Regions from separate parts of the Shinella sp. GW821-FHT10F02 genome, predicted to be linked through region 2. Evidence: riboswitches for the same ligand, from Rfam matches in the RefSeq annotation. Region 2 holds a riboswitch; each other region holds the start of a gene.

Region 1 (9,642 bases), 140 kb from region 2:
AGCCGCGTCTCCAGCGTCCAGTCGGCATCGGCGAGTTCATGCGCCTCCGCTTCGCCGCGCTCGGCGCGGGCGAGCAGATCGAGGGCATCGACGATGCCGAACAGGCTGGCGATGGTCTCGTTGGCAAAGACTTGCACGCTCTGGCGCAACAGGCCGAGCGTGCCATCGACGGTGACGGTGCCGGCCTGCGGGGCCAAATCGCCGGTAACGAGTTTCAGCAGCGTCGTCTTGCCGACGCCGTTGCGACCGATGAGGCCGGCGCGCTCGGCGCCGAAGGTCAGGTCAAGATCGGAAAGGAGGGTGTGGCCGTCAGGCGTGGACCAGGTGATTTTGGAAAGCGTGATGGAATGCGGCATGGATGGAAAATTCCCCGAGGACAAAACGACGTCGATTTGTGGTCGGGTTGAAATCCATGGTGCACCATCCGGTCGGCATTGACGATGCCGGATATTTAGGGCCGGACCGGCCGCCTTGCAAGGGCAGCACGGCCGATCCGGCAATTCGTGAGGGTCAGGCCGAAGGCTGCTTCAGCCGCTTCGACCATTCATCGGCCTTGCCCTTGCCGGCATCCTTCCAGGGCGAGCCCTTGAGGCCGAGCTTGGCGCGGAAACCCATCGCATTGATGATCAGCCGGTTCATGCCGGACGCGATGAAGGGCAGCGAGGCGATGTGCAGGCCGGTAAACGGCAGGAACGGATTGCGGCGCAGCGACCCGTAGATCTCGATGCGCGTCGTCGTCTTGTAGCTCGGGCTGCGGGCATGGAAACCATGCGTATCGGCAACGATCAGCGTGTTGGCCTTGACCGTCATCTTGACCGGCTGGACGTAACCCAGCGCCGAAAGCTCGTCCGGCATGATGCGCAGCGAGCCGCGGGCGGAATATTTGTTCTCGATCGAATCGGCGTTCTCGCTGATGCGGCGCTCCCACGCGAGGCGCTGCGGCGTCATCTCGTGCGAGCCCGGCACGTAGGAGAACGGGCCGTCCTCCTCGCCGACATCGCGCAGGAACAGCCAGGCCTTGGCGGTCGGCTGGAACGTATCGCTGTGCAGCGCGGTCTGCGGGTCCGTCGAGCCCTGCGTGATGACCGACGGCAGCGCCATGACCACCTGCACGACGAGCAGCGGCTGGCCGTCATGCGAAGAGACGTAGCGCAGGAGATTGGTGACGCGCGGATCGTTGCGCGCGGCCTTGAAGCCCGGCAGGCTTTCCAGGTCGCTGTCGTCGATGATGGCGCGGCGTGTGACGGTTTCGCCCTGCAGCATGTCGTAGCGCTCGAAATCACGCTCGGCGATCTCGCGGGTCACCGCGGCAAAAACCTCGGGCGACAAAAAGTCTTCGATTTTCACGAAGCCGTTTTCGGCATATTGCCGGCGATATTCCGGGGCGACGAGCTTTTCCAGCTTGGTGCGGCGCCAGGCGGCCATGCGCATGGCGAGCGAGACGCGCTTCTCGTGCAATCCCTTGCGGTTCAGCCACTTGCTGCCGATGACGGGATTGTCGGCGAAGGATTTTGCGCCGGATGCGAGCTGGAGCGCGTAGAAAGGGCTCAACAAAACTGACGAAATCCGCATGTTCACCTGCCTGTGACGGGCCGGTCTTCCGCCAAACGGCGGCTGCGCGGCGACGGGCGCATAACCGGCTGTTGTATGTGCGCAGAGTGCTACACCAAGCCCCCGGCGAGATCAATTGCGGGCAGCTGGCAAAAAGATGAATACGCAACTCATATTTTCCGCCGCGCATTAATCACAAATGCGGGAGCACGTTGCGCTTCCCTTCATGCAGCCTATGATAGGATATGCTTATGCGGCCGGACCACGGCCCCGACAGTTTCACAGGATCGATGATTTGAAAGGTTTGACCCGCCTTCTGTTTGCCGTTGCGACCGGCTTGCCGCTCCTGTTTTCGGGCGGCACGGCGGCAGCGGCGGTGTGCGAGCAGATCCAGGCGGAGCTTGCGAACCTGCCCAAGGTGGTGGTGGATACGGCAAGCGCGCGCAAATATGCCGGCGCCATCGCCCGCCAGAACATCCAGTTGCGCAAGGCCAAGAGCGACCAGCGCCGGCTCGGCTGCTCCGGCGGCAGCATCATCGTCGTCGGCGGCGCCAATGCGGCGGCCTGCGACACGCTCTCCACGGTCATCGGCAAGATGGCGCGCAACCTCGACATCCTCGACAAGAAACGCCGCGAATTCGCCGGCGGCACCTCGTCGCAGGGCAAGCGCACCCGCCTGACCGCGCTGCTCGCAAGCAACGGCTGCAATGACGAGGCGAAGGTGGTGCCGATCGCGGCGACCGAAACGCTGCGCACGCTCGATGAAAAACGCACGCTCCCGCTCGGCACCACGCCGGAGGGCAGCGAGCGCCTGCAACTGCGCTCGCTCGGCGGCGGCTCCGGCCATGGCAACCTGCGCACCGTCTGCGTGCGCACCTGCGACGGCGGCTTCTTCCCGATCTCGTCGGGCGCAACCCCGCTCGATTTCCGCCGCGACCAGCAAGTCTGCGCGATGATGTGCCCTGAGACGCAGACCGAACTTTTCTACCAGTCGATGACCAGCGGCCAGGAGACCGACCAGATGACCTCGACGGTCACCGGCCGGCCCTATTACGAAATGCCGAACGCCTTCTCCTACCGCACGCGCGACCTCTCCAAGCCCGGCGCCTGCGGCTGCAATCTCTCGGCCTATTACCAGGAGATGATCAAGCGCGAGAAGGCGCTGAAGGGCAGCGAGACGGCGAGCACCGGCAGGGATGATGACGTGGAAGGTGGCTCGATCACCACCATCCACACGCTGCCGAAGAAGGACGAGACGCCGGCCAAGCTGCCGGTGAAGGTCGAGGAACGCGACTACGACCCCGCGAAGAGCAAGGTGCGCACGGTCGGCCCGGTCTTCCTGCCGGCCAACGAATCCGCCATCGATCTCGGCCGCCCGGCCGATGCCGGCGTCAACTAACGCCCGCGTCCGGCCAGCGCTCCTCGAACACCAGGTCCTCCAGCGGCAGGCGCTGCCGCCACCCCTTCACCGCAAGCTCCGGCTCGGCATAGAGGCGATCGACAAGGCCGACGCAAAGCCAGGCAACGATCTCGACATGCTCGGGAATGCCGAGGACGTTCCGGATGTCGCTGTCGTGGAAGATGCTGACCCAGCCGACGCCCACCCCTTCCGCCCGCGCCGCAAGCCAGAGGTTCTGCACAGCACAGACCGTGGAATAGACATCCATGCGCGGATTGTGCGTGCGCCCCAGAACGACGGTCCCGCCGCGCGTCGGGTCGCAGGTGACGCAGATCGACAGCGGCGCCTTCAGGATGCCTTCGAGCTTCAGGGCGCGATACTGCGCCTGACGGTCGGCGTCGAACATCGCCGCCGCTTCCGCGTTCGCCTTGAGGAAGGCGGCATGCACCGCGCGCCGGGTCGCCTCGCTGCGCACCAGCAAAAAATTCCACGGCTGCATGAAGCCGACCGAGGGCGCGCTATGGGCGGCGTGCAGCAGGCGCCCCACGAGATCGTCCGGCAAGGGATCGGGCAGAAACTGGTCGCGCACGTCGCGGCGCGTTTCGATGGCATGATAGACGGCGGCCTTGTCCTCGCTGGAAAAGGCGCCCGCCTGGACCAGACGGTCGCACGGTTCGGCTCGCATCGTCATCTCCCCAACAATGCGTAAAACCTTCCGCCGTCCGCGCGGTTCGGTCTATCTTGCCAGGCCGGTCTTCTGACTTCGGGTCACGCGGCCCGCACCTGCCTTCCCGGTTGAACAACCAGTGGCAAAAGCCTGAATCGATTCAAGCTTTTACGATGCGATCCATCCCCGTCACAGCGCTGGGCACGTTCCGGACTTGAGGCTCTTGCCCGCACCGGATTCCCGATTCTCCTGCGAAACGCAGGCACCTGACGGAAACGATATGCGCATGGCTTGGCGGCGCGATCAAGCCTGCCCGCGCCGCGCATCGGCCTGTCAGCGCCTCAAAGCGGCGCGACCGGATGCGGCGAGCCGTCATAGGCACCCCAGATCGACTGGTCGAAGCAGATCACCGAGCCCGTCATCAGGCCGGACTCCTCCGAAGACAGATAGGCACAGGCACGCGCCACCTCCGCCGGATCGACCAGCCGGCCGAAGGGCTGGCTTGCCGCCGCCTTCGCCAGCCAGTCATCGGCCGCACCGTGGAATTCACGCTGGATGCGGTCTTCGCCCTCCGAGGCCATCCAGCCGATATTGAGGCCGTTAACGCGGATGCGGTTGCGAAGCACGGCATAGGCCGTGTTCTTGGTCAGCGTCTCCAGCGCACCCTTGGAGGCGCAATAGGCGGAGATGAACGGCTGGCCGGCCTTGGCGGACATCGAGCCTATATTGACGATGGTGCCCTCGGTCTTCTCACGCCGCATCACCGAAATCGCCTCCTGCATCAGGAAGAAGGGTGCGCGCACATTGACCGCGAACATGCGGTCGAACAGTTCCGGGCTGGTATCGAGGATCGTGCCGCGGTCGGTGATGGCGGCGGCGTTCACCAGCGCATCGATGCGGCCGAAGGCCTTGTCGCAGGCAGCGATCACCGCGCGCGCATCCTCGACCTTTTCGAGGTCCGCCTGCACATAGAGCGTCTTGACGCCCGTCGCGCCTGAAATTTCCTGCGCCTTCGCCTCGCCCTTGGCGGCGTTGCGGCCGCAGATGACCAGCCCCGCCGCACCCCGCTCGGCAAAAAGCCGGGCGATCGTCGCACCCAGCCCCTGCGTTCCGCCCGTCACGACGGCGATCCTGCCGTCCAGCCGTGCTCCATTGCTCATTTGCGCGCCTCCCAGAAAGATGTGACTCAATCTCTCAAAGAGTGCATCCAGCCGCTTGTTCCGCAAGCATTTTCGGCATGGTCAGGCCGCGCGGGCCTCGCCGGCCTCGATGATCATCTCCTGGCCGATATGATCCGCATGGACGGCGCGGTTGCGGCCGGCGTTCTTGGCGGCATAGAGCGCGGCATCCGCCATCACCATCACGTCGTGCACGGAGCCGCCATGCTGCGGGAACTGCGCGATGCCGGCACTACCGCCGATGACGAGCAACTGGCCATCATAGGCGATGGGCACCTGCGTATCGCGCACGAGGCTGCCGGCAAGCTCCAGCAGCGCCTCGCAACTCCGCTCGCCCGTGAGCAGCACCGAGAATTCGTCGCCGCCAAGACGGGCGACGCAGCCCTGCTTGCCGATGCGATCGGAAAAACGCCGAGCCACGGCCTGCAACACGGCGTCGCCTGCGGCATGGCCATGCCGGTCGTTGACCGCCTTGAACTTGTCGAGGTCGAGCGCGAGGATGGCGAAGGGCTTGTTCTCGCCCTTGCGGATGGCGCGGCGCACCTCCTCGTCGAAACCGCTGCGGTTCTTCAGCCCCGTCAGCGTATCGTGCCGTGCGAGGAAAGCGTTTTTCGCCTCGCTGCGCTGGAGCGCCTTGATAAGGGCGGAGAAGCGCAGCGTGACAAAGAGCATGACGCCGGCGAAGACCAGTACGAACATCGCGATCTGCGGCAGCGCCGAGCGCCAGACGAAGGAGCCCGGCATGTTCGGCCGCCAGGAGGCGACCATCGGATTGTAGGCATCGGCGCCAACCGGCGTCATCACCAGCCCCGGCTCCTGCGTCACGATGGGGGTAAAGCCGAGATCATGCACGCCGAGCCGCCGCTCGGTGTTCGCCAGCATCTTTTGCGAGACCGGCTTGACGGTGATGAGCAGCGTCGGCTCCAGCCGGTGGGCCGGGATATAGAGCGACTTCGGAACGACGGCCTGCACGACGACGATGCTCATCACGCGGTCGATGAGGCGCATGCCGGTGACGTGGATTTCGGGCAGCGCCGGCGTCAGGAGGTCGGGGTCCTCCTTGGCGCGCGCGACCTGCCAGCCGCCGCGATCCGGCGAGAGCGCCTCTCGGTACTTGCGCTCGGCCTTGTGGGTGAGGTCGCTCACCCAATGCAGCTTCTCGCGCGCCTTGCTCTCGGAAACCTTTTCCCCGCGATAGACGCCGAGCACCTTCTCGCCGTCCGGCGAGGCGAAGATCATCCAGGAAAAACCGAAGTCGGACCACATCCAGTCACGCAGCTGGTCGCGCACGAAGGCATCGCCCGGCATGCCGTCGGCAAGCTCGTTGAAGCTCTTGTCCCAGAAGGAAAGCTGGCTCTGGTACTGCACCACCTGGTCGATCTGGTGGCCGAACTCGTTGCGCACCAGCGTGCGCTCGGTCTCGGCGACGAAACTGTCGGCCCGCTCGATCGCGTAGTCGAGCACGAGGTAATTGGCGGCGCCGAACAGCAGCACGATCATCACGGCCGCCGTCCGGATCACCAAACCAACCCCGCGTCGCCGTGTCGCGCGGCTTTCTTCAGCCTTGCCCGTCATCTCTGCCCCTGCCTGTCCCCCGCCCGGTTTTCCGGACATTGTTGAACAAAGGCTACAGGGAAGACGGCAAAAATCGCTTAAGCGGGCTGGTGAGTGAAAACTTAACTTGCGCTCACCGGATATGGGGAGATCAGGCGGCCGGCGCGTAGCGCACGAAGGCGAATTTTTCGCCGTCCGGCGCCCAGTTCGGCACGTTCATCGTGCCCTGCCCGCCGAAGAGCGGAAAGAGTTCGCGCGCATTGCCGCCATCCATGTCCATCAGGCGCAAGCGCACGTTGAGATCGCGCGGATGGTCGAAGACATCGCCATCATAGGAGAGCACCAGCAGGTGCCGGCCATCGGGCGATGGATGCGGGAACCAGTCGCCATAGGGGCTGTCGGTGATGCGCATCGGCTCGCTGCCGTCCGGCCGCACCCGCCAGATCTGCATGCGGCCCGTGCGGCTGGAGTTGAAATAGATCCATTCGCCATCCGCCGAATAATCCGGCCCGTCATTGCGCCCCTCGCCAAAAGTCAGCCGCCGCTCCTCGCCGCCCGCGACCGGGATCGTGTAGATATCGAAGAGATCGCCGCGGATGCCGCAATAGGCGAATGTCGCCCCATCCGGCGACCAGCCATGCCAGTAGGACGGCAGGTTCGGCGTCACCAGCCGCGGCGCGCCGCCCTCCGCCGCCAGCACATAGATCGCCGACTTGCCGAACTCCACCTTGTCGCTGATTGCCAGCAACGTGCCGTCGGGCGAAAGCCCGTGGTCGTTGTTGCAGAGCGTCGCAAACCCCGTGTCGATCTGCACCAGCTCGCCGCCATCAAGCGACAAGCGATAGAGCAACCCATCACCGTTGATGACCAGGAAACGCCCATCCCGCGAAAAATTCGGCGCTTCGACCAATCGCTCCGTTTGCCAGACAATCCGCGTTTCGGCAGTGACAATGTTGTGGATCTCGACGGAACTGCGCATGGAAAATGCCTGCGGATTTTGACGACTCTGACTGTCTATCCGTTATCGACCACCTTCTGCAATGCCGGTGCCTTCAACCGCGCCTGCTTGTGATCCGCCGTCAGTTCGACGCCGGAAAAAGCAAGCAGCTTGTGGAACTGGCTATGTCCATAGGCTTTGACGCTGAAGGACGGCGCGCATGCCTGCAAGCCCTTCATGAGGACCGGCAACGCGACCCAGCCGCCCTGAGGCGACGCCGTGGCGAGCATGGCGCGCTGCAGCAGAACCGGCTCCAGCTTCCGCGTCCCCGGCACCTTTGCTGCGTCGCTTGCCGGTTTCTTTTGCGCCGGTGCCGCGACTGCCACAGGCTTCTTTTCGGGGTTTGCCGTCGGCAACGCCCTGAAAAGATCGCACACTTCGCGAAAACGGGCAGAGGCTGCGGCCCGGCCAATGCCCACGGCAATCTTGCCCCGCTGGCGTATGCGCATTGCCAGTTGTGTGAAGTCGCCATCGGACGTCGCCAGGCAGAACACATCCACACTATCGTCGCAGAGCATTTCCGTAGCGTCGATGACCAGCGCGATATCCGCACCATTCTTGCCGATTGCACCACCCGCCGTCTGAAACGGCGAAAGCGCATGACGCGGCAGGACACCGAGCCAAGGTGCTAGGGCCGGCAGGGAAAAATCGCCATATATGCGACGCTCGCTCAGTTTTCCGTGCCGCATGGCCTCTTCAACAATGATGGATGATGCCGATGCCGGCAGGTTTTCCGCATCGATGAAAAGCGCGACTCTTCGTTCCGTCATGGCCACCGCTCTCGCAAATCTGCGATAACAGTAGCAAAAGCCGGTCTCGCGGCAATCGCCGGGACCGACTTTTGCGTGCAGCGGTTAATGCAACACTACCCCCGATCCCGGAACCGGTTGGTGATCGGGTAGCGGCGGTCGCGGCCGAAGTTCTTTTTGGTGATCTTGACGCCCGGTGCCGACTGGCGGCGCTTGTATTCGGCGATGTAGAGCAGGTGCTCGATGCGATGCACCGTCGCCACGTCATGGCCGCGCGAAACGATCTCCTCAGTGCTCATCTCCTTTTCGACGAGGCATTCGAGGATGTCGTCGAGCACCGGATAGGGCGGCAGCGAATCCTGGTCCGTCTGGTTGGGGCGCAGTTCGGCGGACGGCGCCTTGTCGATGATGTTCTTCGGGATCACCTCGCCCGTCGGGCCGAGCGCGCCCGGGGGCGTATGCGCGTTGCGCCAACGCGACAGCGCGTAAACCTGCATCTTGTAGAGGTCCTTGATCGGGTTGAAGCCGCCGTTCATGTCGCCGTAGAGCGTGGCGTAACCGACCGACATTTCCGACTTGTTGCCGGTGGTGACGACCATCGAGCCGAACTTGTTGGAGACGGCCATCAGGATCGTGCCGCGCGTGCGGCTCTGCAGGTTTTCTTCCGTGATGCCCTCTTCCGTGCCTTCGAAAAGTTCCGAAAGCGAGGAGAGGAAGCCGCTCACCGGCGCCTCGATCGGCACGATGTCATAGCGGCAGCCGAGCAGCTTGGCGCAATCGGCCGCGTCCTTCAGCGAATCCTTCGAGGTATAGCGGTAGGGCAGCATGATGCAGCGCACCCGTTCCTCGCCCAGCGCATCCACGGCAATCGCCGCGCAGATCGCCGAATCGATGCCGCCGGACAGGCCGAGCACGACATTCTTGAAGCCGTTCTTGTTGACGTAGTCTCGGAAGCCGAGCAGGCAGGCGCGGTAATCCGCCTCCTCGTGCTCGGGAATGCGCGACATCGGCCCGCCGTCGCAGACCCAGCCGTCGCCGCGCTTCTTCCAGGTGGTGAGCGCGATCGTCTCCTCGAACTGGCTCATCTGGAAGGCGAGCGACTTGTCCGTGTTGAAGGCGAAGCTCGCGCCATCGAACACCAGCTCGTCCTGGCCGCCGAGCTGGTTGGCGTAGATGAGCGGCAGCCCGGTCTCGATGACCTGCTTCAGCACCACCTGGTGGCGCACGTCGACCTTGGCGCGATAATAGGGTGAACCGTTCGGCGACAGCAGGATTTCGGCGCCGCTTTCGGCCAGCGTCTCGCAGACGCCGAGCTCGCCCCAGATATCCTCGCAAATCGGAATACCGAGGCGCACGCCGCGGAAATTGACCGGTCCAGGCATGGCGCCCTGGTCGAAGACGCGCTTCTCGTCGAACTCGCCGTAGTTCGGCAGGTCGACCTTGTCGCGCACCGCGATCACCTTGCCGCCATCGAGCACGGCGACGGCGTTGTAGCGCCCGGTCTCGTCCTGCCGCGGGAAGCCAATGATGACGCCGGGGCCGCCGTC
Region 2 (9,642 bases):
ACCGGCAACCATACGGTGGAAAAAATGGGCGTTTGCTCGCATCGGGGCAAATGTCCGCGGGGCCGATAGACTGGCAGCGCAGGATGGTCGTTGAATGCGGACATATCCTGTTCCGTATGCGCCGCTTTGCGCTCGCGAAAAATATTTCGCGATTTTTCAAAAAAAATCGCGATTCATCTTTGCTTAAGCTCCCGATAACGGTCCGGTAAGGATGTGCCGCTATTGCTTTGGACATGGCGGGGGACACCGCCGTCCGCTCCGGAAAGGTCTAGCGTACCGGAGTGCCTTGGGCTCCGATGCGTTTTTGTCGGAAGCCGCCATGCGTATCTGGCAAGCCGTGCATCACTTAACGGGATGCACGGCTTTCGCCGTTCCGGCGCACCTTCAGAAAACAAAAATCCATAAAAAAACGCCGCCTCCCGGAGAGAGGCGACGTTCCATGCGAGCGGACCTGACGTCGCGCTCGAAACAATCAGCCGACGGAGCGCGTGCGGATGAAGCCAAGCGGACCGAGCGGGGCGTCCATGACGACGTTGCGCACGCGGGACTGGCTCTGGGGGGCTTCGCCGTTCCAGGCGATCTGTACGAAATTCGGCTTGCTGAAGATGAACAGCATGGTCTTTGTCCTTGAAACCCGAAGCCACTCGCCTCGGCTGTGTGATGACGTTGATATAGGCATGTCCGGGGCGAAAGTCACGATCGTTCACGGCGCAAAATGTCGCAGAATGAACAGCAGATCTGCCATGCTCCAATTGCATGACTTTCTGTTGCGGAAATGCATCTCCTGCCGCCCCGGAATTGGGGCAGAATTGCGGTAAATCAGGGCTTTTCGGCGACGGGGCGGAATGCTAGGGGGAAGGCATGACAAGAACGATCATGCTGCAGGGAACCGGCTCCGATGTCGGAAAAACGGTATTGGTGGCGGGGCTCTGCCGCATCGCCGCAAACCGCGGGCTCAAGGTGCGCCCGTTCAAGCCGCAGAACATGTCGAACAACGCCGCCGTTTCCGCCGATGGCGGCGAGATCGGCCGCGCACAATGGCTGCAATCGCTCGCCGCCCGCGTACCGTCCTCTGTGCATATGAACCCGGTGCTGCTGAAGCCGCAATCCGACGTCGGCAGCCAGATCATCGTGCAGGGAAAAGTGTTCGGGCAGGCGAAGGGGCGGGACTACCAGGCGCTCAAACCCAAGCTGATGGATGCGGTGCTGGAAAGTTTCGGGATCGTTTCGGACGGTGCCGATCTCGTCGTCGTCGAAGGCGCGGGCTCGCCGGCGGAAATCAACCTCAGGGCCGGCGACATCGCCAATATGGGCTTTGCGACGCGCGCCAATGTGCCCGTCGTGCTCGTCGGCGACATCGACCGCGGCGGCGTGATCGCCTCGCTGGTCGGCACGCATGCCATATTGCCGGAGGAGGACCGGCGCATGGTGACCGGCTATCTCATCAACAAGTTCCGCGGGGACGTGACGCTGTTCGACGACGGGATCGCCGAGATCGGCCGCTTCACCGGCTGGCGCTGTTTCGGCGTCGTGCCGTGGCTGAAGGACGCCGCGCGCCTGCCGGCCGAGGATTCGGTCGTGCTGGAACGCTTGGCCAAGGGCGGTGGCGGGGCCTTGAAAGTGGCTGTGCCGGTGCTGCCGCGCATTGCCAATTTCGACGATCTAGACCCGCTGAAGGCCGAGCCCCAGGTCGACCTCGTGTTCGTGCGGCCGGGCGAGCGTTTTCCGGCCGATGCCGGGCTGGTCGTGCTGCCCGGCTCGAAATCCACCATTTCCGACCTCGGCGATTTTCGCGCGGCCGGCTGGGACAGGGACCTCGCGATGCATATGCGCCGCGGCGGCCGCGTTATCGGCATTTGCGGCGGTTACCAGATGCTGGGCCAGAGCGTTACCGATCCGCTCGGCATCGAGGGCAGCGAGCGCGAGGTCGAAGGCCTCGGGCTGCTGGCGGTCGAAACGGAAATGGCGCCGGAAAAGACCGTGCGCAACAGCACGGCCCGCTCGCTGCAATATGACGTGCCGCTGGAGGGCTACGAAATCCATCTCGGCCGCACCACCGGGCCGGATGTGCTCAAGCCCGCCGTCAGCATCGACGGGCGGGCGGACGGCGCGGTCTCGCCGGATGGCCGGGTGATGGGCACCTATCTGCACGGCCTGCTTTCGAGCGACGCCTACCGGGCGCGGCTGCTCGCCGACTTCGGCATCGAGGGTGGCGGCTTCGATTATCGGGCAGGCGTCGACGTGGCGCTGGATGGTGTGGCGGCGGAGCTGGAGGCCGTTCTCGACCCGGCCTGGCTCGACCGCCTTTTAGGCAGCGCTGATTAAATCGCGCCCCTGAAACGTTCAGCCATCGGGTTCCTGTGACGACCGGCCTGCCGCACCAAAGTTGCGCCAGAATTCGGTGCGAGGACAGATGGAAATCCGCCCGGTTGCCGGGCGCAGCGCCTTCGAAAGGGTGAGACGACTATGGGTTCTGGACCTCTCGCACGATCCGTTCTGGTGAGGATCGGCCTTGCAAGCCTCGTCGGGCTGACGCTCGCAGGCCAGCCGGCAATCGCCTTCGCCCAGGCCACAACCGGCAAGGAAGCCGGAAGTGCCGGAAAACGCTGGGAAGAGGAATTTTCGCTCTGGCAAAAGGTTTCTGCCGGCAGCGACCTCACGCAGTACGAAACCTATCTGAAACAATATCCGAACGGCACCTTCGCCTCGATGGCGCGCCTGCGCATCGCCGAATTGCAGGCCGCCGCCAAGGTGAAGCAGGCGAGCGGCACCTCCACCGAGCAGGCCGAGGCGGACGCCAAGGCCAAGGCGGAACAGGCGGCCGCTGCCGAAAAGGCCAAGGCGGAAGAGCAGGCGGCTGCGGAAAAGGCCAAGGCCGAGGAAGAAGCCCGGAAAACCGCGGAAGCCGAGAAGGCCAAGGCCGATGCGGAAGCGGCGCGCCTGAAGGCGGAGGCCGAGACGAAGAAGGCTGAAGAAGAGGCACAGAAGGCCGCCGAGGCCGAGAAAGCCAAGGCGGAGGCCGAAACGGCACGCCTGAAGGCCGAAGCCGAAGCCAAGAAGGCTGAAGAGGAAGCGCAGAAGGCTGCCGAGGCGGAGAAGGCCAAGGCTGCGGAAGAAGCCCGCCTGAAGGCGGAAGCCGAGGCGAAGAAGGCGGAAGAAGAAACCGCCGCCCGTGCGCTGGCCGCGGAAAAGGCCGCCGCCGAGGAGAAGGCAAAGGCGGAAGCCGCGGCCGCGGAAAAAGCCCGCACCGAAGAGGACGCCCGCCTGAAGGCGGAAGCGGAACAGAAGGAAGCGGCTGCACGCAAGCTGGCCGATGAACAGGCCGCCGAGGCCGAGCGCCTCAAGGCAGAGGCCCAGGCGGCTGCGGACAAGGCGAAGGCGGAAGAAACGGCGCGCCTGAAGGCCGAAGCCGAACGCCAGAAGGCCGAAGAGGCCGCGGCCGAGCAGAAGGCGCGGGCCGAAGAAGAAGCCGCCGCCCGTCGCGAGGCCGAGGCCAAGCGCATCGAAACCGAGAAGGCCGCCGCCGAAGAAAAGGCGCGCATCCAGGAAGAGGCCGCTGCCGCGCGCAAGCTCGCGGAAGAGAAGGCGGCCGAAGTGGAGAAACTGAAGGCCGAAGCAGCACGCGCTGCGGCGGATGCCGAAGCCAAGGCAGCGGAAGCCGCCCGCTTTGCCGAAGAAGCTGAAAAACGCGCCGAAGAGGCTGCGCAAGCCGCAAAGCAGGCGGACACCGACAATGCCGAAACCGACGGGGCCGACACCGGCGAAGCAGCGACCGCCACCCGCGAAACCGAGACGCAGGATGCCGAGCGCAAGGACCGCGGCCTCGCCATCGAGCGGGCAGACGACGCGAAGAAGCGCGAGGAAGAGACCTTCGAGAAGGCCGTGCTCGGCGGCACGCAGGAATCCTTCCAGGCTTATCTCGACGAATATCCGAATGGTCGTTTCGTCGGGGATGCCCGCGAACGGCTCGCAGCGCTGGCCGATACCAAGCGCGAGGAGGCGGTGACGCCGAAGCAGGAAACCGAGACGGCCATCATCGACACCGAGCGCCAGGCCGTCGAGGAGCGGCCGATCGTCGATGCCCGCGAGGCCTACATGGATCGGTCGCTTCGCGTGCAGGCCCAGCGTTTCCTGAGCGCGCTCGGCTACAATACCTACGGCGTCGACGGCGTCTTCGGTCCGCGCACCCGCTCGGCGATCGCCGCCTGGCAGGGTTCCTCCGGCTATCGCGCCGATGGCTACCTGTCGCGTCCGCAATACCGCGCGCTGCGCCAGGCTGCGCAATATGCCGAGGCCCGGCAGAACCGCCAGCGCCGCTACCAGCAGGACTACGACGTGCTCGAAGGCCCGGTCGACGGATACTACGAAGAGCGCGAGTACCGCGGCGACAGCTACTACAACGATGGCGGCGGTCTGGTGATCATTCCGGGCTATTGAGATGCCAACGGCGGTTTCAGCACAGGCGATGGCGCTGCCGATCGATTGACTTGCGCGATGCGGAAGCATAATCATCCGGATTATTGGATGGTTCCCGGATCCGGAAACGGATCGGGGAGTAAATGGGAATGTGACGCGGCGGACCCAAATAGGGCGCTGCAATCACGGCCGACCCCGCGACTGTAGAGTGGCGAGGGACGTTCATCCGGAGGGCAGGATCTGTGTGCGGGACGAAGCAATGGTGCTTCAGGCCGTGCCTGGGAAAACCAGCCGGAAAAGCCACTGGGTGGCATTGCGATAAGCCGGGGCCGGACGCCTCTTAGTCTACGAATCGTCCACCCTTTTGCGATGCGTCTACCCGGGAAGGTGAGAATGTTCCGCAGGCGTTGAAAAACGCCGGACGCCGCGAGCCAGGAGACCTGCCAGCCGATGAGGGCATTTCGCCCGACCTGGGGAGGGGCTTCCCCAACGCCTGCACGGAGGTTGTCATGGCTGTTTCTTCAACGTCTTCTGTTACCCTTTCCGCAAACGACCGCCTTGTTGCCGGCGTTTTCGCGCTTCTGATCGGCGCCTTCCTGGTGTTCGGCGCGGGCCTCGCGAATTCGGCCGTGCTGCACGACACGGCGCACGACACCCGTCACTCCTACGGCTTTCCCTGCCACTAAGGAGTTTTTGACATGATCGTTCGTTATCTCCTGGCCGCCTTGGTGGCCGGGCTGTTCTCCGGCGTGCTGATGACAGCCGCCCAGGAGGCGCGAGTCGTGCCGCTCATTCTCCATGCGGAGGAATTCGAGGGCGGCGGCGAAACCGCGCCGGCCACCGAAGGCACCACGCCCTCCACCGATGGCGCCACGCAAACGCAGGAGCATTCGTCGCTCGGCGCCGTCCTTCTGGATGTGGCTTCGTCCTTCTCGCCGATCTCCGTTGCCTACGCCCATGAGGGCGAAGAGCACGAGGAGGGCGGCATCATGTTCGGCATGAGCCGGTTCTCCGGCACGCTGCTCGCAAACCTGGTGACCGGCTCGGGCTTTGCCCTGCTGCTCGCCGGCTTCAGCCTCGTTTCCGGCCATCCGATCACGGTGGCGAACGGCGCGCTGTGGGGTGCTGCCGGCTGGCTTGCCGTGCACATGCTGCCGGCCATCGGCCTGCCGCCTGAGCTTCCGGGCTTCCCGGCCGCCGATCTCGGCGATCGTCAGGTCTGGTGGGTCGCGACCATCGTGCTTTCGGCCGCAGGGCTCTACCTGCTCTTCCTCAAGGACGGCATCGTCGCCAAGATTGCCGGCATCGTGCTGATTGCGGCGCCGCAGGTCTACGGCGCGCCGCAGCCGGGCGACATTTCCAGCAATGTTCCGGCCGTTCTCGGCGCGGAGTTCGCCGTCGCGGCGCTGGCCACGACGCTGTTCTTCTGGATCGTGCTCGGCCTCTCGCTGGGTTTTGCCAACGAGAAGATCGCCAAGGCCGCCTGATATGGCACAGACATCGCCCGGAGCCGTCCTGGTTCTGGGCGGTGCGCGTTCCGGAAAATCCGCTTTTGCCGAAAGGCTGGTCGCCGAGACCGGCCTTTCGCGTCATTACATTGCCACCGGCCGAGCGTGGGACGACGAGATGCGCCAGCGCATCGCCAAACACCGCGAGGATCGCGGCGAGGGATGGGAAACCCATGAAGAGCCGCTTGCGCTCGCCGCGCGCATAAAAGATGTCGCGCGCGAGGATCGGGCGGTGCTCGTCGATTGCCTGACGCTCTGGGTCACCAACCTGATGCTGGAGGAGCGCGACATGGCCGCGGAATTTGCCGGCCTCGCGGATGCGATCGAGGGCGCGCCGGGCCGGCTGGTCTTCGTCTCCAACGAGGTCGGCCTCGGCATCGTGCCGGAAAACCGCATGGCGCGCGAATTCCGCGACCATGCCGGGCGGCTGCATCAGCAGATCGCCGCCCTCGTGCCAGAAGTCTATTTCGTCGCGGCCGGACTGCCGCTGAAAATGAAGGGTTGAGCCTATGCTGCAACAGAAAATCCCCGCCACCGTCATCACCGGCTTCCTCGGCGCGGGCAAGACGACGCTGATCCGCAACCTGCTCCAGAATGCCGGCGGCAAGCGCATCGCGCTCATCATCAACGAGTTCGGCGATCTCGGCGTCGATGGCGACGTGCTGAAGGGCTGCGGTGCGGAAGCCTGTAGCGAGGACGACATCATCGAGCTCACCAATGGCTGCATCTGCTGCACCGTCGCGGACGATTTCATCCCGACCATGTCGAAGCTGCTGGAGCGCGAAAACCGCCCGGACCACATCGTCATCGAGACCTCCGGCCTCGCTTTGCCGCAGCCGCTTGTCGCGGCCTTCAACTGGCCGGAAATCAAGACGCAGGTGACGGTCGACGGGGTCATCACCGTGGTGGACAGCGCCGCCGTCGCCGCCGGCCGCTTTGCCGACGATCATGACAAGGTGGATGCTCTGCGCGTCGAGGACGACAATCTCGACCACGAGAGCCCGCTGGAAGAACTGTTCGAGGACCAGCTCACGGCTGCCGACCTTATCATTCTCAACAAGACGGACCTGATCGACGCCGCGGGCCTCAAGATCGTGCGCGACGAGGTCGCCTCGCGCACCGTCCGCAAGCCGACGATGATCGAGGCGAAGAACGGCGAAGTCGCCGCCGCCGTGCTGCTCGGCCTCGGCGTCGGCACGGAAGACGACATCGCCAACCGCAAGTCGCACCACGAGCTGGAGCACGAGAACGGCGAGGAGCATGACCACGACGAGTTCGACAGTTTTGTCGTGGAACTCGGTGCCATCGCCGACCCGGCCGCCTTCATCGAGCGCCTCAAGGGCGTGATCGCCGAACACGACGTGCTGCGCCTCAAGGGTTTTGCAGACGTGCCCGGCAAGCCGCTGCGCCTGCTCGTCCAGGCCGTCGGCAGCCGCATCGACAGCTATTTCGAACGCGCCTGGACGCCGGGCGAAAACCGCGGCACCCGCTTCGTGGTCATCGGCCTGCACGACATGGACGAACAGGCCGTGCGCGCCGCCATCGCCGCGGCGGTGTGATTTCGGCATGACGATGCGGCAGTCCCTCTCTTCGGCGCTTCGGGCGCGGTTTGCCGTGCCGGTGGATCCTCGGGTCAAGCCCGAGGATGACGGTGGGGAGGGGAGGGTTTCGGCCAATCGTGGGGCTCGTCTTCCAAGGGATGGTTCCCTGTGCTTGCGGAAGAGACGTCTCCATTCGGGCATGTCGTCTCCACACCCTCCGTCATCCTCGGGCTTGACCCGAGGATCCATCGGCACGGCACGCCGGCAATCGGGAGGCGCCGCATGCACCTCCTGCTAGCCCAGAAGGGAACCATCGCCGACGGCAAGGAGGCGATCGATCTCGGCCAGACGCCGGGCGACATCCTCTTCCTCTCCGCCGCCGACACCGAACTCGCCGCCATCGCCGCCGCCCATCGCGGGCGGGATACGCAAACGCAGCTGCGCCTCGCGAGCCTTGCGACGCTTTCGCATCCGATGTCGGTCGATACCTATATCGAGCGCACCGCACGCCACGCCAAGCTCATTGTCATCCGTGCCCTCGGCGGCGCCAGCTATTTTCGCTATGTGCTCGAAGCCCTGCTGGCGACGGCGGTGGCCAACGGCATCAAGCTCGTTGCGTTGCCTGGCGACGACCGGCCGGACGAGGGCATCGTGCCGTTCAACCGCGTGGATGACGCGGACCGACAACATCTCTGGGCCTATCTGAATGAGGGCGGGGCGGACAATGCCGAGCGCTTCCTCGCCTATGCCGATGCCCTGGTCTTCGGTGGTGAGAAGCCGGACGTCGCGACGCCGCTGGAAAAGGCCGGTATCTGGTGGCCGGGGCGGGGTGTCGTTGATATCGAGACATGGCGTGAGGAGGCAGGCCGAAAGGTGGTAGCGGAGGAGGGACTCGAACCCTCGACCGCCGCCATCAGCTTCTACCGCGCCTACGTCCAGAGCGGCGAGACACGCCCCGTCGAAATGCTGATCGAGGCGCTTGCGGCCGAGGGCGTGCGCGCCTTGCCGCTCTTCGTCTCCAGCCTCAAGGAGCCGGCCTCCATCGAGACGGTGCGCACGGCCTTCGCCGAAATCCGGCCGGATGTCGTGCTGAACGCCACGAGCTTCGCCGTCTCCGCGCCGGGCGCCGGGCGCAAGCCGACGGTGCTCGACGAGACCGGCGCGCCGGTGCTGCAAGCCATTTTCTCCGGGTCGTCGCGGGCGGCCTGGGAGGCGTCGGGGCAGGGGCTGACGGCGCGGGATCTCGGCATGAACGTCTCGCTGCCGGAGGTGGATGGCCGCGTGCTCAGCCGCGCCGTCTCCTTCAAGGCGGCAGCGCAGTATGACGAGCGTGTCGAAACGAATATTGTCAGTCTTGATCCGGTAGAGGATCGCATCCGTTTCGTTGCGCGGCTTGCCGCCGGCTGGGCGCGACTGAGACGTGCGAAACCGGCCGAGCGGCGCATCGCCATCGTCATGGCCAACTATCCGAACCGTGACGGCCGCCTCGGCAACGGCGTCGGGCTCGATACGCCCGCCGGCACGATGGAAGTGCTGCGCGCCATGGCGGCGGAGGGTTATGCGATCGCCGAGCTGCCGACCGATGGCGACGCGCTGATCGCCCACCTGATGGCCGGGCCGACCAATGCGGCAAGCGACGGCCGGGAAATCCGCGAAACGCTTTCATTGAATCAATACAAGGCGTTCTTCGCCTCGCTTCCCGCGCAGATTCAAGCCGAGATGACCGATCGCTGGGGTCTGCCGGAAGACGATCCCTTCGTCACCGGCGACGTCTTCGCCCTGCCGCTCGCCCGCTTCGGCGAGACGCTTGTCGGCATCCAGCCGGCGCGGGGCTACAATATCGATCCGAAGGACACGTATCATTCGCCGGATCTCGTGCCGCCGCATGGCTATCTGGCCTTCTATGCGTTCCTGCGCCAGCACTATGGCGCACATGCCATCGTGCACATGGGCAAACATGGCAATCTCGAATGGCTGCCGGGCAAGGCGCTGGCGCTGTCGGAAGGCTGCTATCCGGAAGCGGTGCTCGGCCCCGTGCCGCATCTCTATCCCTTCATCGTCAACGATCCGGGCGAGGGCACGCAGGCCAAGCGCCGCTCCGCCGCCGTCATCATCGACCACCTGACGCCGCCGCTGACCCGCGCCGAGACCTACGGCCCGCTGAAGGATCTCGAAGC
Region 3 (9,642 bases), on a different contig from region 2:
GCGGGGCGGGCGGTAGAAGGACATGGCGGGGGCTCGATCTGTTGGTTGCTTTCCCTGGTTCCTACGTAAACAAGGCTCGTGTTGTTTCAACGGCCGCAAAAGATTTCCGGCGACCACTTTTTCGTGCGTTGCGCGTGACGTCGATCATTCGGTCCGACGCGGCGCAGTTTGCCTTTTTTCCTGCGAAATCCTATCTGATCGTGGCGCAGACACGAAGGAGACTCGTCCATGCCGAAAGTCCGCATCCTGCTTGCCGCCCCGCTCGTCGTTGCGCTCGCGTTGGTCACGCCCGCAACCGCCGAGGAGCGCACCGTGCCGCAGTCGCGCACGGAAATGCAACTCTCCTTCGCGCCGCTCGTCAAGCAGGTCGAGAATGCCGTCGTGAATGTCTATGCCGAGCGTGTCGTCGAGCGCCGCTCGATCTTCGAAGGTGATCCCTTCTTCGAGGAGTTCTTCGGCCAGCGCATGCCGAACCGCAGCGAAAAGCAGTCGTCGCTCGGCTCGGGCGTCATCGTCGGCTCCAAGGGCATCGTGGTGACGAACAACCATGTGATCGAGGGCGCCAGCGACATCAAGATCGCGCTGGCGGATGGCCGCGAATATGAAAGCACGGTGGTGCTGAAGGACGAGCGCGTCGACCTCGCGGTGCTGAAGATCAAGGCGGATGCCGATTTCACGGCGCTGCCGCTCGGCGACAGCGACGCGGTGCAAGTCGGCGACCTGGTGCTCGCCATCGGCAACCCGTTCGGCGTCGGCCAGACGGTGACGAGCGGCATCGTCTCGGCGCTCGCGCGCAACCAGGTGCGCTCCGGCGATTTCGGCTTCTTCATCCAGACGGATGCCGCGATCAATCCCGGTAATTCCGGCGGCGGCCTGATCAACATGAACGGCGAGCTGATCGGCATCAACACCGCGATCTTCTCGCGCGGCGGCGGCTCGAACGGCGTCGGCTTCGCCATCCCGGCCAATCTGGTAAAAACCTTCGTCGCCAGCGCCGAAAACGGCAGCGCCAGCTTCGATCGCCCGTTCATCGGCGCGACCTTCGAGGCGGTGACGTCCGAAGTCGCCGAGGCGCTCGGCCTGGAGCGGGCGCGCGGCGCGCTGATCTCGCAGGTGCAGGCTGGCAGCCCGGCGGAAAAGGCCGGCATGAAGGCGGGCGAGGTCGTCACCGCCGTCAACGGCGTCTCCGTCGAGCATCCCGATGCGCTCGGCTATCGCCTCACCACCGTCGGCATCGGTGGCACGGCGCGAATCACGGTCGTCAACAACGGCAAGGAAGAGGAGCTGACGCTCTCGCTCGACCGCGCGCCGGAAACGACGCCGCGCGACGAACGGCTGATCGAAGGCCGCAATCCCTTCTCCGGCGCCGTGGTCGCCAATCTTTCGCCGCGCGTCGCCGAGGAGCTGCGCATGCCGACCAACCGGGCGACGACCGGCGTCGTCGTGACGGAGATCAACCGCGGCTCGCCGGCCGCGCGCATCGGCCTCCAGCCGCGCGACATCATCATCGAGTTGAACGGCACACAGGTCGCCTCGACCGAGAATCTCGCCTCCCTCGTCAACGAGGACCCGTCCATCTGGCGCGTCGAAATCGAGCGTGACGGCCAGCGCATCCGCCAGTTCTTCCGATGAGCGACCTCTTCGCCCCGCGTGAACCGGAGGACATGGCGGCGAAGCGGCCTCTTGCCGATCGCCTGCGCCCTCGCACGCTCGGCGAAGTCTCCGGCCAGGAACACCTGACCGGTCCGGACGGCGTGCTGTCGCGCATGATCGAGGCGGGCTCGCTCGGCTCGATGATCTTCTGGGGGCCGCCCGGCACCGGCAAGACGACGGTGGCGCGCCTTCTCTCCGGCGAAACCGGTCTCGCCTTCGAGCAGACGTCGGCGATCTTCTCCGGTGTCGCCGAGCTCAAGAAGCTGTTCGATGCCGCCCGCGCGCGCCGCATGGGCGGGCGCCAGACGCTGCTCTTCGTCGACGAGATCCACCGCTTCAACCGCGCCCAGCAGGACAGTTTCCTGCCGGTCATGGAGGACGGCACGATCGTGCTCGTCGGCGCCACCACGGAAAACCCGTCCTTCGAGCTCAACGCCGCTCTTCTCTCCCGCGCCCGCGTGCTGACCTTCAAGCCGCATGACGAAACCAGCCTGGAGGAACTTCTGAAGCGCGCCGAGGCGAGCGAGGGCAAGCCGCTGCCGCTCGACGAGGAAGCGCGCATGTCGCTGCTGCGCATGGCGGATGGCGACGGGCGGGCGGTGCTGACGCTGGCCGAGGAAGTCTGGCGTGCGGCGCGCGCCGACGAAACCTTCGGCCAGGACGATCTCTTTCGCATCGTGCAGCGCCGGGCACCGGTCTACGACAAGTCGCAGGACGGCCATTACAATCTCATTTCCGCCCTGCACAAGGCGGTGCGCGGCTCGGACCCGGATGCCTCGCTCTATTACCTGACGCGTATGCTGGACGCTGGCGAGGACCCGTTGTTCCTCTGCCGCCGCATGGTGCGCATGGCCGTCGAGGATATTGGTCTCGCCGATCCGCAGGCGCTCGTCGTTTGCAATGCGGCGAAGGACGCCTATGACTTCCTCGGCTCGCCGGAGGGGGAACTGGCGCTGGCGCAGGCCTGCATCTACATCGCGACGGCGCCTAAATCCAACGCCGTCTATACCGCCTACAAATCGGCGATGCGCGCGGCAAAGGAAAACGGCTCGCTGCTGCCGCCCAAACACATCCTCAACGCGCCGACCAAGCTGATGAAGGGCGAGGGCTACGGCGACGGTTATCGCTACGACCACGACGAGCCGGACGCCTTTTCCGGCCAGGACTATTTTCCGGAAAAGATGGGCCGCCGGACCTTCTACGACCCGCCGGAGCGCGGCTTCGAGCGGGAATTGCGCAAGCGGCTGGAATGGTGGGCGAAGCTGCGGAAAGAACGAAGCTAAGAGGCGGCGTTGAAGCGCGGCGCCGGCTTCTGCGGTGCCAGCGGCACGATCTTGATCGACGATTCCGCCTTGCCCGTATGCCCCTCCATATCGACCACCACATGCCAATGGCCGTTTTCCGGTATCTTCAGCCGGATCGGCGATTGTTTGGCGACGCCGCCCAAGAACTTGTGCTGGCGGGCATTCTTGAACAGGTCGAAATTGGCGTGGCTCATCAGGCGCACATTGGCGACCGCCGAGAGCGTGATCTCGATCGTCGTGCCGCCGCGCTGCATGTCGAGATCGTAATGCGTGTAGGAAAAGCTGTGTGCCATGGCCTGCCCGGACGTATCTGGTTTTGCGCTAATGTTCGCACGCGCCGGTTAATGTTCCCTTCCGTGCCGGTGGTGGCGGACTATCGTTGATAGCCCATTCTTTTCAATTGATTGCGGGCGACACCGGATTCAATCCGGCAGCCGCTTGATTCGGTTTATCAGGCTTCTTGCAAAAAATTTCACGCCGCCCTGTCGGCGCGGGCATGGGGCCGTCGTCCTTGAGGCATGGAACCGGCGGGCCTGCCGGTCAGAACCCCGAGGAGAGAGACATGCCGAAAATGACCATCATCACCCTGGTGACCGCCGCCCTTGCCGCCTTCGTGCCGGCGGCCGCCGTTCTGGCCGAGGAGATCAAGGAAAACCCCTTGCAGGGCGAGGCCGGCGTGCCGGACAAGGCGGGCCATCTGGAGGTGAACGGCATCAACTATTACTACGAGATCCGCGGCGAGGGCGAGCCGCTGTTGCTGCTGCATGGCGGCCTCGGCCAGATCGAGATGTTCGGCGCCAACCTGAAAACTTTGCAGGACAAGCGCCAGGTGATCGGCGTCGATCTCCAGGGCCACGGCCGCACGCCGCTCGGCAACCGGCCGATCGATATCCCGGCAATCGGCGCGGACATGGCCGAGCTGGTGGAAAAGCTGGGCTACGACAAGGTCGACGTGCTCGGCTATTCCTTCGGCGGCGGCGTCGCATTGCAGATGGCGGCGCAGGCGCCGGACAAGGTGCGCCGCCTCGTCATCGCTTCCGCGCCCTTTGCCCGGAACGGCTTCTTCCCGGAAATGCTGCCGCAGCAGGCGGCAGTTTCCGGCGCCATGGCCGAGATGATGAAGGAAACGCCGATGTACAAATCCTACGCCGCCGTCGCGCCGGATGTCTCGGAATTCCCGAAACTGCTCGATGCCATGGGTGCGGCGATGCGCGGGGACTACGACGCCTCCGATGCGGTGGCGAAACTGTCCATGCCGGTCATGCTGATCTTCGGTGACAGCGACATGATCCGCCCGGAACACATCGTCGAATTCTACCAGAAGCTCGGCGGGGGATTGCGGGATGCCGGCTGGATGCGGGAGAACATGGCGAAGAACCGCCTCGCCATCCTGCCGGGCCTGACCCACTACGAGACGTTCGCGGCCCCGGCGCTCGTCAGCACCGCTCTGCCGTTCCTGAATGGCGAGACCAACACACAGAGCTGGGCTGGCCAGGTCGACAACAACTGATTTTCAAAAGAGAGAAGCCCGGATGCGAGGATCGCATCCGGGCTTCATCACGTCCGTGAGACCGTCTGCCGGCGGCAGCCGCACTCCAATCGACCCCAGATCGGGGCAGCGCTCAGTGGCAGACGCGGACGCGTTTGATGATCAGGTTGCCGTAGTAGTCGTAGCTCTTGATCTTCTTGATGACGCAATAGGGCTGGTAGTCGTAGCTGTAGTAGCCGGCCTGCGAAGGGGCGGCGAAGGAAGCGACGGCGGTAAGAGCGACTGCGGCGGCGAGAATGAAGTTGCGCATTGTGGGGTCCCTTCTGGTTCGGTTGGGATGGTTCGTTCCATCCAGTGACTGAACAATCGCATGGGACCGTGTTGCGCGCTGTTCCGCATGGAACAGGCTTAGCCGAGCGTCTGCGTCCAGGCCTTCACCGTCTTCGCCATGGTGGCGAGGTGGTCGGCGGCGGAGAAGCCGGAGATGCTCTTGCGCGGCTTGAGGTCGTGGTCGCCGTCTTCCAGCCAGAGCACGCGGATGCTGTCCGGCAGTCCGTAACCCGGCACCTCGTCCTTCGTGCCGAAGGGATCGCGGCTGCCCTGGCAGATGAGGGCCGGCGTCTTCAGGCCCATCAGGTGGGCGGTGCGCAGCTGTGCGGGTTTTTCCGGCGGATGGAACGGATAGCCGAGGCAGAGCAGGCCGGCGATGCGGCCCTCAGCAAAAAGATCGTCCGCCACCATGCTGGCGACGCGTCCGCCCATCGACTTGCCGCCGATGACGAGCGGCCCCTTCGCCGCGAGCTCTGCGATGGCGTCGAGAAATTCCGGGTTCAGCGTCTCGGCCTTCGGCGGTGGCCGGCGGCTGCCCTCGTTGCGCCGGGCGGCCATGTAGGAAAACTCGAAGCGTGCGACGCGCAGGCCTTCCGCCGCGAGCGCCGTGGCCGCGGCGGTCATCGCCGGCGAATCCATCGGCGCGCCGCTGCCATGCGCGAGAAGCACGGTGGTCGGGGCGTTCTCCGGGCCGGTGAACAGGAAGCGGGCGCTCATCGCTGCCTCACTTCGCGTGGTCCTTCACGTCGCCGGGCGCGATCGGGTCGCTTGCCGGAAAGGTCTCTTCGAGCGCCTCTTCCAGATAATCGTCCTGCTCGGTCTTGGCATCCTTGTCCTTCTGCCGGGCGCGCTCGGCTTCCAGCGAGGTCTTCGGGCTGTCCTTCTCGGTCGGCATCGTCATCTCCCGTGTTGCTTTCTTCCAAGATAGGGCATTTTCCCGTCGAGACGAGAGGCCATCAGGTCTCAGGCAGGGTGAGTTCGGCAATGACGGGCAGGTGGTTCGAGCCGAAAGACGGGCCGACGCGGCGCGCGCGCACGGAAATATCCGGCGAGACGGCGACATGGTCGATCGAGGCGCCGATATAGGCAAGCGCATCGAGTTTCAGGCTGAAGCGCGTGACGGGCTGCAACCAGCCGCCCGCCGTGGAGGCAAGGCCGGCCTGCTTTAAAAAATTGCGGAAGAAGGGCGACCAGGTCGGCGTGTTCCAGTCGCCGGCGACGATGACCGGCGCTTTTTCGAGATCGCCCTTCACGGCGTCGGCGGCGGCCGAGAGATAGTCGTTGCGGTCGCGCCATTGCCAGAGCCGGCGCGGCGTCTCCGGGTGGAAGGCATAGAGGAAGATCGGCTTGCCGCCCATGTCGAGCTCGAGGCGGAGCGGCTGCTTGTAGGCGCGCTCCTCGGTGAAGGCGCGCTTCAGCTCGGTCTCCGCCCGGATCGGCAGCGTGGAGAAAACCTTCAGGCTGTCGCGGATGCGGGTGTCGACGCTGCTTTCATAGGCGAACAGGCCTGAGGCGGAAAGCGCCTGCTCCCAGCGTGCCGTCGTCTCCTCCAGCACGACGATGTCGGGCTTTTCCCGGCGCAGCAGGTCGATGAAGACAGCCGGGTCCTCGCGGTTGCGCACGTAGAGATTGGCGGTCAGCACCTTCAGGCCGCTCGTCGCGGCAGAGGCGCGCGCAGTCGGCACGTCGGCCGCCGGTATGAGGGCGATGGCGAGCCCGGCAAGCGCGATCACGATCGCCTTCAGGCGCCGCGTCACGACGGCCGCAACGACGAGCAGCGCGCCGGTGGCGACGATATAGGGCCAGGCAAAGGTCAGCAGGTCAACAAGCCAGAACCGGTCCCCGGCAAGCACGACGATGCTGACGGCGAAGAGATAGGCGATGACGCCCGGCAGGACGAGGACACGGTAGGCAAGGGCAATCGGTCCCCGGCGCGGCACTATCGGCATCGACTGTTCCTTCTGCATCACGGGATTCGCGGGAGGTCGATTCCCGTAACGGGAGGTTTGCATGTACCCCGCACATCCCGACGCTGCAATGACATCATGGGCGAGGACTGCACGCTGCGTTAAGCCGGGCGACAAATAAAGACATAAAGATTTCTTTATATGTCTTGACATTGCCGGCGATATCACGCCAAGTCGCGTCGTCGTGGTTCCCTGGGTCGTCCGTCCGTCCCAGGGCTAAGAGGGAATCCGGTGCGTCGATCCGTCGGCAAAGCCGGGGCTGCCCCCGCAACTGTGAGCGGCGAGTTGCTGTCCAACAATGTCACTGAGGCGAAAGCCTTGGGAAGACGGACAGCGGCGACGACCCGTGAGCCAGGAGACCTGCCAAGACAACAGAACGTCCACGGGCGGGGTGTCCCGGTGGTTGCTGCATCTCGCCGGCAACGGCAGAGCCTGCACGCGTCCGCTCAACCCATGCCCCCACAAACCAATGGGGTATGACAATGTCCAAACAAACTCTCCCGGTCGCCTCCCTCGGCTTCCCGCGCATCGGCCGCCATCGTGAACTGAAGTTCGCGCTCGAAGGCTTCTGGTCCGGCAAGCTCACGGAGACCGACCTCCTCGAAACGGCGAAAAAGCTGCGCGCCGAAAACTGGGCGCTTCAGCGCGACCAGGGCATCACGCGGATTCCCTCCAACGATTTCTCCTTCTACGACCATGTGCTGGATACCGCCGTGATGGTCGGCGCCATTCCCGCCGCCTATGGCTGGGATGGCGGCGACGTGCCGCTTTCGCTCTATTTCGCCATGGCGCGCGGTAGCCAGGGCGATGGTCCTGCCGATTGTGGCCATGCGCATCACGGCCACGGCGTTCCCGCGCTCGAAATGACCAAATGGTTTGACACGAACTACCACTACATGGTGCCTGAGGTCTCCGAGGATCAGGCCTTCCGCCTCACCACGCAGAAGCCGGTCGCCCACTTCCTGGAGGCCAAGGCGCTCGGCATCCACACGCGCCCGGTCGTGCTCGGCCCGGTCACCTTCCTCAAGCTCGCGAAGGCGCGGCCATCCACCTTCAAGCCGTTTGACCTCCTGGCAAGGCTTCTGCCGGTCTACGAGGAACTGTTCCGCCGTTTGGCCGAGGCAGGCGCGGACTGGGTTCAGGTCGACGAACCGATCCTCGCGCTCGACCTCACCGAGGGCGAGCGTCATGCCTTCAAACTCGCCTATGAAGGCTTCGCCAGGGCCGCGCCCGGACTGAAGCTGATGCTGACGACCTATTTTGGCGCGCTGGCGGACAATCTTTCGGCTGTTGCCGCCCTGCCGGTCGCCGGCCTTCATGTGGATCTGGCGCGCGCGCCGGAGCAACTCGACGCGGTCGCTCAGGCCGTGCGTGCGGATCAGGTCCTGTCGCTCGGCGTGATCGACGGGCGCAACATCTGGCGGGCGGACCTCGCATCCGTCTTCGACCGGCTAACCCCGGTCATGTCCGCCCGCGGCGCCGGGGCGGTCGAAATCGCCGCCTCGTGCTCGCTGCTGCATGTGCCGATCGACCTCGATCTCGAAACGGCGCTCGACGCGGACCTCAAGACCTGGCTTGCCTTCGCGACGCAGAAGCTCGGCGAGCTTGCCACGCTCGGCAAGGGCCTGGCGCAGGGCAGGGATGCCGTTCGGCAAGCCCTGGACGACGCCTCGCGGGCCATCGCCGCCCGTGCCGCATCGCCGAAGGTGACCGACCCTCTGGTGCAGGGCCGCATTGCCGGCATCGACGCGGGCATGAAGACGCGCGCGAGCGCTTTCGACGCACGCCGCCGGATCCAGTCGGAGGCGATCACGCTGCCGCTGTTCCCGACGACGACGATCGGCTCGTTCCCGCAGACGAGCGACGTCCGCAAGGCGCGCTCCGCCCATGCCAAGGGCACCCTGAGCTATGCGGACTACGAAGCCTTCCTGCAAAGGGAAACGGAAACCGCCATCCGCTGGCAGGAGGAGATCGGCCTCGACGTGCTCGTGCACGGCGAATTCGAGCGCAACGACATGGTGCAATATTTCGGCGAGCAGCTGTCCGGCTTCGCCTTCACGCAGCATGCCTGGGTGCAAAGCTACGGCTCGCGCTATGTCCGCCCGCCGATCATCTTCGGCGACGTCTCGCGGCCGAACCCGATGACGGTGCGCTGGTGGCACTATTCGCAGTCCCTCACCGACAAGCCGGTGAAGGGCATGCTGACCGGCCCGGTGACGATCCTCAACTGGTCCTTCGTGCGTGACGACATCGCCCGCAGCGCGACATGCCGCCAGATCGCCCTCGCCATCCGCGACGAGGTGGTCGATCTCGAAAAGGCCGGCGCGAAGCTGATCCAGATCGACGAGGCGGCGCTTCGCGAAGGCCTGCCGCTCCGCCACAAGGACTGGCAGCATTATCTCGACTGGGCCGTCGAATGCTTCCGCCTTTGCGCAAGCGGCGTGGCGGATGGCACCCAGATCCACACCCACATGTGCTATTCGGAGTTCAACGACATCATCTCCACGATCGCCGCCATGGATGCCGACGTCATCTCCATCGAGACGTCGCGCTCGAAGATGGAACTGCTCGACGCCTTCCGGAACTTCGAATATCCGAACGAGATCGGCCCGGGCGTCTACGACATCCACTCGCCGCGGGTGCCGGAGGTGAAAGAGATGACCGATCTCCTGTCGCTCGCCCGCGAGCGCCTTCAGGATCGCCAGCTCTGGATCAACCCGGATTGCGGCCTGAAGACCCGCAAGTGGGAGGAGGTCAAGCCCGCCCTCGTCAACATGGTGGCAGCCGCCGCCGAACTGCGCCGGGCGGCGCAGTAACAACGCGTGGCCCGGCCGCAAGGCCGGGCCGTGTCGTTGCTTCTATCGAGGATGTCGTATTCCCGAAGGTCATTTCGTCCTGC

What was found. Region 2 has a riboswitch for cobalamin ahead of AC1RWL_RS11540 (CbtB domain-containing protein). Riboswitches for the same ligand answer to the same signal wherever they lie in the genome.
Region 1: it holds a riboswitch for cobalamin, as region 2 does, so the genes downstream of both, bluB (5,6-dimethylbenzimidazole synthase) here and AC1RWL_RS11540 (CbtB domain-containing protein) in region 2, are expected to answer to the same signal.
Region 3: it holds a riboswitch for cobalamin, as region 2 does, so the genes downstream of both, metE (5-methyltetrahydropteroyltriglutamate--homocysteine S-methyltransferase) here and AC1RWL_RS11540 (CbtB domain-containing protein) in region 2, are expected to answer to the same signal.

The regions. Positions count from the first base shown of each region.
Region 1 is NZ_JBXASL010000003.1:500,162-509,803, reverse strand. It holds gene AC1RWL_RS12245 (ABC-F family ATP-binding cassette domain-containing protein) at 1-356, opposite strand, end outside; gene AC1RWL_RS12240 (phytanoyl-CoA dioxygenase family protein) at 511-1,551, opposite strand; gene AC1RWL_RS12235 (DUF2865 domain-containing protein) at 1,847-2,950, shown strand; gene bluB (5,6-dimethylbenzimidazole synthase) at 2,943-3,635, opposite strand; cobalamin riboswitch at 3,681-3,902, opposite strand; gene AC1RWL_RS12225 (SDR family oxidoreductase) at 3,959-4,777, opposite strand; gene AC1RWL_RS12220 (diguanylate cyclase domain-containing protein) at 4,859-6,370, opposite strand; gene AC1RWL_RS12215 (TolB family protein) at 6,501-7,328, opposite strand; partial or broken gene AC1RWL_RS12210 (NYN domain-containing protein) at 7,718-8,116, opposite strand; gene AC1RWL_RS12205 (NAD+ synthase) at 8,212-9,642, opposite strand, start outside.
Region 2 is NZ_JBXASL010000003.1:359,553-369,194, forward strand. It holds gene AC1RWL_RS11525 (hypothetical protein) at 473-616, opposite strand; gene AC1RWL_RS11530 (cobyric acid synthase) at 862-2,325, shown strand; gene AC1RWL_RS11535 (peptidoglycan-binding domain-containing protein) at 2,467-4,437, shown strand; cobalamin riboswitch at 4,509-4,878, shown strand; gene AC1RWL_RS11540 (CbtB domain-containing protein) at 4,926-5,102, shown strand; gene AC1RWL_RS11545 (CbtA family protein) at 5,115-5,903, shown strand; gene cobU (bifunctional adenosylcobinamide kinase/adenosylcobinamide-phosphate guanylyltransferase) at 5,905-6,429, shown strand; gene cobW (cobalamin biosynthesis protein CobW) at 6,434-7,483, shown strand; gene cobN (cobaltochelatase subunit CobN) at 7,748-9,642, shown strand, end outside.
Region 3 is NZ_JBXASL010000006.1:262,951-272,592, forward strand. It holds gene msrP (protein-methionine-sulfoxide reductase catalytic subunit MsrP) at 1-24, opposite strand, end outside; gene AC1RWL_RS20040 (DegQ family serine endoprotease) at 229-1,632, shown strand; gene AC1RWL_RS20045 (replication-associated recombination protein A) at 1,629-2,936, shown strand; gene AC1RWL_RS20050 (DUF1883 domain-containing protein) at 2,933-3,250, opposite strand; gene AC1RWL_RS20055 (alpha/beta fold hydrolase) at 3,520-4,467, shown strand; gene AC1RWL_RS20060 (hypothetical protein) at 4,580-4,756, opposite strand; gene AC1RWL_RS20065 (alpha/beta hydrolase family protein) at 4,855-5,493, opposite strand; gene AC1RWL_RS20070 (hypothetical protein) at 5,501-5,677, opposite strand; gene AC1RWL_RS20075 (endonuclease/exonuclease/phosphatase family protein) at 5,733-6,743, opposite strand; cobalamin riboswitch at 6,912-7,125, shown strand; gene metE (5-methyltetrahydropteroyltriglutamate--homocysteine S-methyltransferase) at 7,226-9,559, shown strand.